DNA from 2 places in the Rossellomorea marisflavi genome. Region 1 is predicted to be linked to the other one. Evidence: riboswitches for the same ligand, from Rfam matches in the RefSeq annotation. Region 1 holds a riboswitch; the other holds the start of a gene.
What was found. Region 1 has a riboswitch for cobalamin ahead of metE (5-methyltetrahydropteroyltriglutamate--homocysteine S-methyltransferase). Riboswitches for the same ligand answer to the same signal wherever they lie in the genome.
Positions count from the first base shown of each region.

Region 2: it holds a riboswitch for cobalamin, as region 1 does, so the genes downstream of both, K6T23_RS08765 (ribonucleoside-diphosphate reductase subunit alpha) here and metE (5-methyltetrahydropteroyltriglutamate--homocysteine S-methyltransferase) in region 1, are expected to answer to the same signal.

Region 1 covers NZ_CP081870.1:1,295,234-1,301,036, reverse strand. The annotation lists gene K6T23_RS06975 (glycoside hydrolase family 10-like protein) at 1-423, shown strand, start outside; gene metE (5-methyltetrahydropteroyltriglutamate--homocysteine S-methyltransferase) at 487-2,760, opposite strand; cobalamin riboswitch at 2,900-3,084, opposite strand; SAM riboswitch class I at 3,146-3,254, opposite strand; gene K6T23_RS06965 (6-phospho-beta-glucosidase) at 3,408-4,745, opposite strand; gene K6T23_RS06960 (hypothetical protein) at 4,752-5,045, opposite strand; gene K6T23_RS06955 (PTS sugar transporter subunit IIC) at 5,168-5,803, opposite strand, start outside.
Region 2 covers NZ_CP081870.1:1,637,297-1,643,099, reverse strand. The annotation lists gene K6T23_RS08775 (DUF3243 domain-containing protein) at 1-136, opposite strand, end outside; gene K6T23_RS08770 (ribonucleotide-diphosphate reductase subunit beta) at 261-1,298, opposite strand; gene K6T23_RS08765 (ribonucleoside-diphosphate reductase subunit alpha) at 1,317-3,554, opposite strand; cobalamin riboswitch at 3,700-3,880, opposite strand; gene K6T23_RS08760 (SurA N-terminal domain-containing protein) at 4,414-5,184, shown strand; gene K6T23_RS08755 (hypothetical protein) at 5,280-5,450, shown strand; gene gndA (NADP-dependent phosphogluconate dehydrogenase) at 5,491-5,803, opposite strand, start outside.

The DNA.
Region 1 (5,803 bases):
GGCACGGCAAAAGGACAGATGCATTTCTCCCTTCAGCAGCTCTATAACAATCGCCTGGGATATGCGGATATCCTGAAGGAAGAAATCTATACAGAAACAGCCTTGACGCCGCCCACTCCTTGGAATAACAGGGAACTGCCGAAAAAACCGACCAAAGTAAAAGGGAAATCCAAACATGGCAGTGTCAAACTTGAGATTGAAGATAAGAAACACACTGCAAGAAAGTTTGTCATCTACCGGTTTGACGGTCCTCGTGAAGGCGATTATAATGATCCTGCCAATATCATCGATGTCGTCTATGCAGATGAAGATTCCTATACAGACGTTCCTCCTGGTAAGGGACTCTACACGTATGGAGTTACATCTGTATCCGATACCGGTCTTGAAAGCCGCGACGCCAAAACGGTACGTGTTAAACATTAGGTCAAAGCAAAGTGCGGACAGCCCCGTCCTCAGACGGGTGCTGTCCGCACTTTTTATGTTCGTTCACTGTTGAGCTGCCAGAACGGTTTCCCTCATCTTCTTCGCTGCCTCCACCATCACGACGAGTGCTTCGATGGTTTCGTTCGGTCCGCGTGTTTTCAAACCACAGTCAGGATTGATCCAGAACAGTTGCGGATCGAGGACGCGAATGGCCCGTTCAATGTTCCGAGTCATCTCCTCGAGCGTCGGAACCCTTGGGCTGTGTATGTCATAGACGCCGAGACCGATACCTTGACTATAGGTGTTTTCCTCAAAGGAATGAATGAGATTCCCATGACTCCTTGACGTTTCGATCGATATGACGTCCGCATCGAGCGCTTTGATACTCTCGATGATTTCCCCAAACTCCGAATAGCACATATGGGTGTGGATTTGCGTACTGCTTTTCACAGATGACGTCGCAAGTTTGAAAGCGTGGACGGCAGCATCTAGGTAGCCTGCCCTCTTTTCTTTCTGCAGGGGCATCCCCTCCCTGAGGGCCGGTTCATCGACTTGGATCATGCGGATTCCATTCTCCTCGAGGGCTTCGACTTCTTTTCTCAAGGCCAGGGCAATCTGATTGGCCACATCATAACGCGGAATGTCTGTCCGGACAAATGACCAGTTCATGATCGTGATCGGACCAGTCAGCATGCCCTTCACAGGTTTTTCAGTCAGTGATTGCGCAAAGACCGTTTCATCCACTGTCATCGGTTCTTGGAAGCTGACGTCCCCGTGAATGATCGGAGGTTTCACACAGCGCGATCCGTAGGACTGCACCCAGCCATTCTTTGTGAAGGCAAATCCCCCAAGCTTTTCACCGAAGTATTCCACCATATCCGTCCGTTCAAATTCTCCGTGCACCAGTACGTCCAAACCGATTTTTTCCTGGATGTCGATCCACTTCTCAATCTCTTCCTGGATGAACGTCCGGTAGTCCTGATCACTTACGTCCCCCCTCCTCCACTTAAGCCGTTCTTTCCGCACCTCTTTAGTCTGAGGAAAGCTTCCAATCGTAGTGGTAGGGAAGAGGGGCAGACCCAGCTCTGATTCCTGAACGACCCGCCTTTCAGAGAATGGAGCACGTTGAAGGACTTCATTTTCGACCAGTTGTTCACTCTCTCTGAGTGTCCGGGATTGTTCGATATTGTCGAGACAGTCAGAGCTTTCCTTCAGCTCATTTGAGATAGAAGGACGCCCTTCCTTGACAGCCTCCGTAACCGTAACGATTTCCTGCAGCTTTTCATCTGCAAAAGAAAGTGTGCGTTTGAGGTGTTTCCTCAGCCCTTCCTCTACTTTGACCGTGACGGGCACATGGAGCAGGCTCGATGACGGCTGAATGATTAACCGATCCTTTGAAACAATGCCCTCCAATTGCTTAAGCGAGGAGAGAGTCCGATCAAGATCTGCCCTCCAAATATTCCTTCCATCAATGATTCCAGCAGCCAAGACCTTATCTTCAGGGAATCCATGGGTGTTCAGTGCCTGACGATTACCTCCACCATCGTGTACAAAATCCAATCCGATCCCATGTACCGGAAGCCTGACCACCCTCTCATAGCGACTGACGCGATCAAAGTAGGTTTGAAGAATGACCTTGATTCCAGGTGCTGCCTTGATCAACGTGTCATAGACCTGCTCAAGGACCGTCCACTCATCCTCTGTGAGGTCGGTACAAAGTACGGGTTCATCAATCTGAACCCATTCGGCGCCAGCCTCTTCAAGCTCCTTTAGAATGGATGCATACAGCGGGACGAACCAATCGACCACGCTATCAAACTCTTCGGGGGCATAACCTTTGGACAACTTTACAAACGTAACCGGACCTATGAGCACCGGCTTTCCAATGATGCCAAGCTGCTCCTTCGCTTCCTTGAAGTAGCGGAGCGGGCGATTATCAGCCAAAGAAGGCGTAGCCCCTTCAAGTTCTGGAACGATGTAATGGTAATTCGTGTTGAACCATTTCGTCATCGTGGATGCCACCGCATCCCCCGTTCCCCTTGCCATACCGTAATACGTTTGCAGAGAGACCTTCCCTCCCCCATGACCGAACCGCTTCGGGACCACCCCGAACATGGCGGCCGTATCCAATACATGATCATACAGGCTGAAGTCCCCGACAGGAATCAGGTCGATCCCTGCATCCGACTGCTTTTTAAGATGACGAAGGCGGATCTCATCTGTCTTCTCCACAAATTCTTCTTCCTTTAGCTTTCCTTCCCAAAATTGCTCCAGTGCTTTCTTCCACTCTCGTTTTTCACCGATCCTCGGGTAACCTAGATTTGAACTTTTAACCATATTGCTCACTCCTTCTCATTTTTTCTCCAATAAAAAAATCTCCCTTTCAGAGAAAGGGAGATTTTGCGCGTAATGAATAAACGTCGACATTCCTATGATGTCAACACGCGTACCTCACTCCCCTCTATGACCCGTAGAGCTTAAGTGCACACAACAGGCAGGTCTCCTGACTCAGGTTCATCACGCCTTATCCCTTCCCATTCCCTCTAGAAACAGTGGATGTGATAAGTTGCTTCCCCTTACAGTGGCGGGACCGTACCGGACTTTCACCGGTTTCCCTTTTCAGCCATGCTTCCACACGGCACCTGTCGCATCTTCCTATTCAGTTCTCACCTCAACGAAAAAAGCCTCTCCACGATAGAGAGGCCCGGTAAAGGGATGTCCTCTCTTATTTTCCAAAGCATGACGCTTTGCAGGAATTAGCACCTTTTCAACAAGTGTTGAATGGTTGCCGGGTTTCACAGGGCCAGTCCCTCCACCGCTCTTCATAAGAGTATCGATCATATATTTGTCCGTTGAATAGGGTAATACTAGCATGCCAGCTTTTGCTTTGTCAAAATATTTCTAACATTCGTCCGAAGGTCCTACTTGCCGTAGGGGTCACTCCAGCTAAACTCGTTGCCATAAAAAATGCCCCCTCTGGCACTTCAGAGGAGGGTCGACTTTGCATGGAACGCAGGAAGAAATTCGCGGTGGACGTCCAGCAGTTCATCCAATAATGGTTTCGCTCTTGAATCACTTGTGACCAGTGGATTGATCGCCATGGCCAGAAGGGCTTTTTCGTAGGAGCCTGACACGGCTGCTTCTGCCGCGGTCCGCTCAAAGGATTTGATTTGTTGAACAAGTCCACTGACGGCTACAGGCAGTTCACCGATATGGATCGGTTTCGGCCCTTCTTTGGTCACGATACAGTTCACTTCCACGGCGGACTCATCAGGGATGCCCGTGATACTGCCATCATTTCTGATGTTCAGGGTCTGTACATCCCCTTTATCATTGAAGATCGAAGAAATCACATTGCAGGCGGCATCGCTGTAGTAGGCTCCTCCGCGCTCCTGAAGCTGCGGGGGCTTCACATCAAGGTCTTCGTTTTTATACAGCTCGAACAATTCATCTTCCAATCGTTGGACGACCTCGGCACGGGTTGTCCCCGTTTTGAATTCCTCCAGTTGCTTCTCCAGGATCTCACTGGTTTTGTAAAAATACCGGTGGTACGGACAAGGTATGACTCCGAGAGCCTTCAAGAAGCCAGGATCCCATGGCAGTGGGGCGATATTTTTCATGCTGAGCTGCTTATCCTCATCACCCATCAGTTCCAGTACCTCATCAAGAGCGGACACCCCATCGACGGTGACATCCAGTCCGTACACCATATGATTCAAGCCGGCAAACCGGATATCGACGGAAGCGACCTCTACTCCAAGGAGCCTGGCAATGGTCATCTTCGTATTGATCGGCAGGTTGCATACGCCCACGACTTTGGAATGCTTGCTGTATCGGAGCAACGCCTCCGTCACCATCCCAGCCGGGTTGGTGAAATTGATCAGCCATGCATCAGGGCAAAGACGCTGCATATCCTCTGCAATCTCAAGAAGAACCGGAATCGTGCGGAGGCCTTTGAATAGTCCACCTGCCCCGTTCGTTTCCTGCCCGATCATGCCGTACTTGATCGGCAGCCTTTCATCCTGGATCCTTGCCTTCAGCTGACCGACCCGCATCTGGGTTGTAACAAAATCCGCATCCTTCAGTGCTTCCTCCCTGTCCAAAGCCAGGTGAATGGTCATGGGAACACCGGCCTTAGACACCATCCTCCGCGCAAGACTCCCGACAATTTCGAGTTTATCTTTTCCAGCAGGGATATCCACAAGCCACAGCTCTCGTACAGGCAGCTCATCATATCGATTGATCAAGCCTTCCACAAACTCCGGCGTGTAGCTTGAGCCACCGCCTATGGTCACGATTTTTAAGCCTTTATTCATGCTCATACCTCCTTATCCTTTCACTGCAAATGCCAGCACAAAACTGATGGCAAAACTAACGACGACACCAAGCCATAAACGCTTCTTCTTAATAGAAGGATCCTCTACAGGCCCTTCAATCTTGAGTAATACGAGGCTCAACCCTAGAGAAGTCGAAATTCCCGTTGCCAAAAAAATGCTCCACTCCTTTGGCAAACCTGCACTTATTAAAGGCTTTGACAATAATAATAAGCCGATGGATACGGTCATTAATAAAATGAATACACTTTTGAATCCAATCCTCCTGGGGATGACAGTCTCAGTCATTTCCTTCACTCTCCTTAGGGTACATAGTGAAGAAGCGGGATCCATGGATTCCCGCTTCACTGTTCACTTCCTTACATATATTGCTGTTTATACGGGGTGTAATCGACCAGTTTCCACATTGATCAAGCGGCTTGTTGGTCGTTTTCTTCTACTTGCACCATTTTTCTATCATACATCTTGAAGAACGGGAAGTAGATAGCGAACGAAATAGCGATGTTGATGAAGACCATGACGACAGCCCGCCAATCTCCTCCTGTTGCCAGGAATGCGCCGATTGGTGCCGGTAGGGTCCACGGCGGCATGATATAGGTCGGCGAAATCATGCCTGTAGCTGTTGCTACATAAGCAATGGTTGCCGTAATAAGTGGTGTGATGACAAACGGAATGATCAAGACTGGATTCAGGACGATCGGTGCCCCGAAGATGATCGGTTCATTGATATTAAACGTAACAGGTACGATACTGGTACGACCCAATGCTTTCAAATACTTGGAACGGGAGAAGAATACCATAGCAAGAGCGAGCCCAAGTGTAGCTCCTGATCCACCGATCCAGATGAACCATTGGTAGAAGGTTTCCGGAGCGATATGCGGAATAACCTGACCGTTTGCAACAGCGTCAGCATTGTTCACTAGGAACACTTCCCATAATGGACGAGCAACGGTTCCTACTACTGATACTCCGTGAATTCCGAATGACCAGAAGAATGTAATTAAGAAAACAGGAATCAATACCCCAAAAATGCTGTCCCCTGCCGT
Region 2 (5,803 bases), 340 kb from region 1:
GTTTCTCAGCGAGTGATACTTTCTTGCCTAAGTATTGTTTGAAGTGGTCAAAGTTTTCAAGAATATCCTCTTTTTTATCTTGGGACATGCGACCGAGTTTATCTTCTACTTTCTGATCCATTTTCGTGTCTGCCATCTTGATCCTCTCCTTTTCTATTTGTTGGGTATTTTCCCCTGAACTCCCTGTCTAAACATGGTGATGTGCAGATCATCGAATATATGGCAAAAGGCAGCCCCTGGAGGGACCGCCTTTTCTTGGATCAGAGTTCATCGAACCCATTTGCATCTGATGTTTTCGTATATTGTCTTGATTTCTGCTCAAAGAAATCGGTTTTACCCATATCGACTTCCTGATAGGCGATGATCCATTTGAGAGGATTTGACTTGAACCCTTCAAATGGCTCTTCGAAACCGAGCTGCTTGGCCCTTTTATTCGCCATGAACTTAATGTAGGCCTCAAGGTCACTGAACATGAGCCCATCCATATGGGTTCCGATGATTTCTTTCCCCCATTCAATTTCAAGGAGGGCCGCTTCCTTGAAAGCTTCTGTTCCGTAGCGCTTGAGCTCTTCCGTATCATATTCCGGATTCTCTGCGAGCACTTCCTTGAAAATCTTTTCAAACAATCCGACATGGAGCTGTTCGTCACGATTGATGTAGTTGATCATCGTACTGGTCGCAACCATCTTCTGGTTCCTTGCCAGGTTATAGAAGAAGGCAAACCCTGAATAAAAGAACAATCCTTCGAGGATTACGTCGTATATGATGGACCTGAGGAGTTTATCCACCGTCGGGGCCTCGACGAATTCTTTGTATCCATTGGTGATGAACTCATTCCGCTTCATCAGGATCGGCTCATTCTTCCAATAATCGAACACCTCATCTTGCACGCTCTTCGGTACAATGCTTGAAAGCACGTAGCTGTAGGAGTGATTATGCACTACTTCCTGCTGTGCAAGGATGATCATGAGTGCGTTCACGCTCGAATCCGTCAGATAATCTGCCACTTTCCCAGCATAGTCCGTTTGGATACTGTCAAGGAGAGCCAGGAGGCCGATGATCTTAAGGAACGTCTCCTGTTCTTTTTCCGTCAACTGCGGGAACTGCTTGATGTCTTTTGCCATATTGATCTCAAACGGCGTCCAGAAGTTCCCGAGCATGCGCTTGTACTTAGGGTATGCCCACGTATAGCGCACATCATCCCAGTTCAGGATGTTCGAGCTTTCTCCGTTGACGATCCCTGTTGATTTATTCGGTGCTGTCTCGTCCACGAGCACCCGTTTTTTCAATCCTTCCATATTTCCCATCCTTTCTTATTAGCTGTGGCAACTCTCGCACTCTTCAAAGTTTGCAACAGAAGTCGACCTTACATAATAGGTTGTTTTCAAATTCGATTTCCACGCATCCATATGAAGGTTAAGAAGCTCAATCGCCTTGATGTCATTCCTCACATACAGGTTGAAGGAAATCCCCTGATCGATATGATGCTGCCTTGCCTTGTTCTGTCTGATGCTCCAGTGCTGATCCACATGATAGGCGGTTTTATAGTACCAGGTCGTTTTGGGCGATAGGTCCGGTGCCGTGACCGGGATCTTGTAGTCTTTCTTCTCTTCGGAATATTCCAGTCTGAAGAGTGGATCGATACTTGCCGTCGAACCGGCAATGATGGAAGTCGAAGAGTTCGGGGCCACTGCCATCAGATACCCATTGCGGATTCCCTTGCTTGCCACTTTGTCTTTTAAGTCCAACCATCTCTCGCCTTCATATCCCTTATTCGTGAAGTAGGCTCCAGTATCCCAAGCGGATCCCGGGAAGTAAGGATACGCCCCTTTTTCTTCCGCGAGCTTTTGACTTGCCTTGATTGTGAAGTAGGCGATGTCTTCATATAAATGATCACAGTAAGATACTGCCTCATCGCTCTCCCATTTGATCCCTTCAAGGGCAAGGAGATGATGCCATCCGAAGGTACCGAGTCCGATTCCCCTGTACCGTGCATTCGTCAGCTGAGCCTGCAGGACCGGGATATCGTTCAGATCAATGACATTGTCCAGGAGCCTCACACCGATGGTGACGACGCGCTCCATCTGACCGTCCCGTACCGTCCTTGCGAGGGAAACGGAAGCCAGGTTGCACACCACATAGTCTCCAGGATTTTTATAGGTAATGATCTTCCCGTCCTTGACTACTTCTTCTTCCATCACAGTCGGGCTCATATTTTGGGCGATTTCCGTGCAAAGATTGCTGCAGTAAATCATGCCCTTATGACTATTCGCATTTTGACGGTTCACACTGTCGCGATAGAACATGTACGGCGTGCCTGTTTCAAGCTGGGAGATCATGATCCGCTTAAAGATATCGATCGCCGGGATGACTTCTTTGGATAAAGCAGGCTCATTCACGCACTCCCAATATTTCTCCCGGAACGAACCGGATCCTTTTTCTTCATCGAAATGATCTTCAAGGGCATAGCCCATGATGGTCTTTACTTCATGGGGATCGAACAGATACCAGTCCTCACGGTTCTCGACTTGCTCCATGAAGAGGTCTGGGAGACAGACACCGGTGAACAGGTCATGGGTTCGAAGACGCTCATCCCCGTTGTTCAGCCGCGTATCGAGGAAGGAGAAGATATCTTTATGCCACACATCCAGATAGACGGCGATGGCTCCCTGGCGCTGACCGAGCTGATCCACGGAGACAGCCGTATTGTTCAGCTGCTTCATCCACGGGATCACACCGGAGCTGACCCCCTTGAATCCTTTGATATCACTTCCGCGACTTCTTACTTTCCCCATATAGATACCGAGCCCGCCTCCGTTCTTACTCAATGTGGACACGTCGGTATTGCTGTCGTAGATGCTGCGCAGATCGTCTTCCACCGTATCGATGAAGCAGCTCGAGAGCTGTCCGTAACTCTTGCCTGCATTGGCGAACGTAGGGGTCGCCACGGTCATATATAGGTTTGAAAGCGCCCAATACGCTTCCTCCACGAGCATGAGCCTGTGTTCTTTCGGCTCATTCATCAGTAGCGTCATGGCAATGATCATGAATCGCTCCTGTGGAAGTTCATATAGGACTCCTGCATGGTCCTTGGTGAGATAACGCTCTGACAGCGTGACAATTCCTATGTAAGTGAACAGTTCATCCCGTTCAGGACGGATGAGACCCTCGAGATGATCCACCTCCTCCTTGCTGTAGGCATTCAGTAATGTTGGAGAGTACAAATTCTTCTCTGTGAGTGTCCCGATAAGTTCATGCAGGCCTTTATATGGCTCCATGCCCCTTGCATTTGCACTGATGGCATAAAGATTCTTCAGATAAAGCGAGGCCGCCACGTACGTCCAATCAGGTTCATTGGATGAGATCCGCTCAACAGCCGACAGGATCAAAAACTGAAGAAGCTGTTTTTCTTCCACTCCCGGCTGATCTTCTGTATACAGGGATACCTTTTGAGTGTATTCCTCCCAGTTCAATGATTCATGGCTTTCCCGAAGCCCGTTTAGTAGACGTTCCGCTCTATGGGATGCCGTTGTTCCGTTAATGGTTGATGTCATATTAGTATTCCTCCCTTTAATTAGTCGGGAGAGGATAAAAAAAGCCCATCCTATTAAGATAGGATGGGCAGTCATAAACGATAGATTCACAAGGCATACTACGCCAAAGGTAATCCTCGCCTATCCTCCCAATTCCCGAAGAAGATAACACGTACTGATCATGGCAGGTCTCCTGACTTGTGCTTTTTGCCTACTCGAAGGCCTTCCCGTCCGATGGACAGTGGCATTCCTTCTTTCGTTTGCACTTACAGTTGCGGGGACAGTCCCGGAATTTCACCGGGTTCCCTTTTAAGTCGATATCCGACACCACAATCATAGGTTATAAACAATATATTGTTATGAAGTTTAAACAAAACACAATATGTTGCGTCTTTTATATTAAACCAACTTTCTACATTTTACAACAGAGAAGCTCAAATGAAAAGAATGAAAGCAAGATGAATTTATGCCTACAATTATTTTATTCGTTAAATTCCATAGAAGAGCAGAACAAGACAGCGTGTAATCCACCCATATCGGTCCACATGACGCCAGACTTCCCTTGAGGAAATGCTGTTATCCCTTTATGATGCAATAGAAGGTTGTTTTGACCGTATTCTTAGGTCCCCTATTATTTTGAGCCGTTGAGATGGTACCCCATCTGCAGCGGCTCCTTTTTTACCCTGAATTCCTTACAGTTATGTTTCATTCACCTGGCCGTCACACGCTTCCCTTGTGATAAACCCGCACTTTTCAAGGCTTCTCTTCTATTTCAAGGGAATTACAAGGAAATTAATCGCCCCAAATACTTTCTTTTTCTTGAGGAATCCTTTAAAATGCCATTTAGAAGCTTGAAACCCAGTTTCGAAAGGAGATCACTATGAATAAACATTTACTCACGATCCTTTTAGCGGCTATGACCGTACTGCTGCTCGCAGCTTGCGGGGCTAATGACGATAGTGCAAAAAAATCCGATGATAGTAAAAAATCCTCCGAACAGGCAAAAAGCGAGGAAGAACAAGCGAAACAAATGAAAGAAATGCAAAAAAAGATGGACAAGCAGAAAGTCGACAACGATAAAGTCGTCGCCATCGTAAATGATGAGAAAATCAAAGGGGAAGATTACAACAACGTACTATCTTCTTCTCAAATGCAATATCAGCAAATGGGTCAGGATCCAACCTCTAAGGATGCTGCCAAGCAGATCAAAGAACAAACGATCGACAGTCTTGTAGGTCAGACCCTTCTGCTTCAACAAGCGGATAAAAAAGGGTACAAAGCTTCAGATGACGAAGTGGACAAGCAGCTCGAAGAAGTCAAAAAGCAATATGAGGATGATAAAAAGTTCAATGCTGCCATGAAAGATGCCGGATTCACCATGGATGAACTGAAAAATCAAATCGCGGAAAACATCAAATATACAAAATATGTCGATAAAGAAATCAAGACCGAAAAAGTAACGGACGATGAAGTGAAGAAAATGTACGAACAGTACGCGAGCCAAAGCGGCCAAGATTCAAAAGATGCACCAAAACTTGAAGATGTCGAGCCTCAGCTCAAATCACAGCTTGAACAGCAAAAGAAACAAGAACAGCTTGTGAAGCACGTGGAAGATCTCAAGAAAAATGCAAAAGTCGACGTGAAAATCTAATTTCAAAAAGGACATCCCGACGGATGTCCTTTTTTTTATGTTTCCCACTGAACGTTGAGGGTATTGAACTACCAAGACGGAAAGGAGGAACTGACGTGGCAAGAAATAAGAACGACCAACCAGAACAGACGGGTGAAGACCGTGAGATCCTGGATCGTGAAAAGGAACAGACAGTCGACTCCATTCCCTTGGATGACTTAAAAAAAGACCTCCAGGATGAGAAGAAAAAGCATAAAAGCAAAGATTCTTCTTCTAGCGAAGAATAACAAAACAAGCCTGGCGTCGAAGCCAGGCTTGTTTTTCGTATTATTTTCTCAGCCAGTCAGTGTGGAAGACACCTTCTTTATCTTTCCGCTGATACGTATGGGCACCAAAGTAGTCCCGTTGTGCCTGAAGGAGGTTCGCAGGGAGCGATTCAGAACGGTAGCTGTCGTAATAGGCGAGGGCACTGGCAAGTCCAGGTACAGGCACTCCAAGCTTGATCGCTGTCGCCACGACTTCACGTGCATCTTCCTGGTAGCCTTCAACGATGCCTTTGAAGTAATCATCAAGGAGAAGATTTGAAAGCTCGCCATCACGGTCATAGGCATTCATGATTTCTTCGAGGAATCCAGCGCGG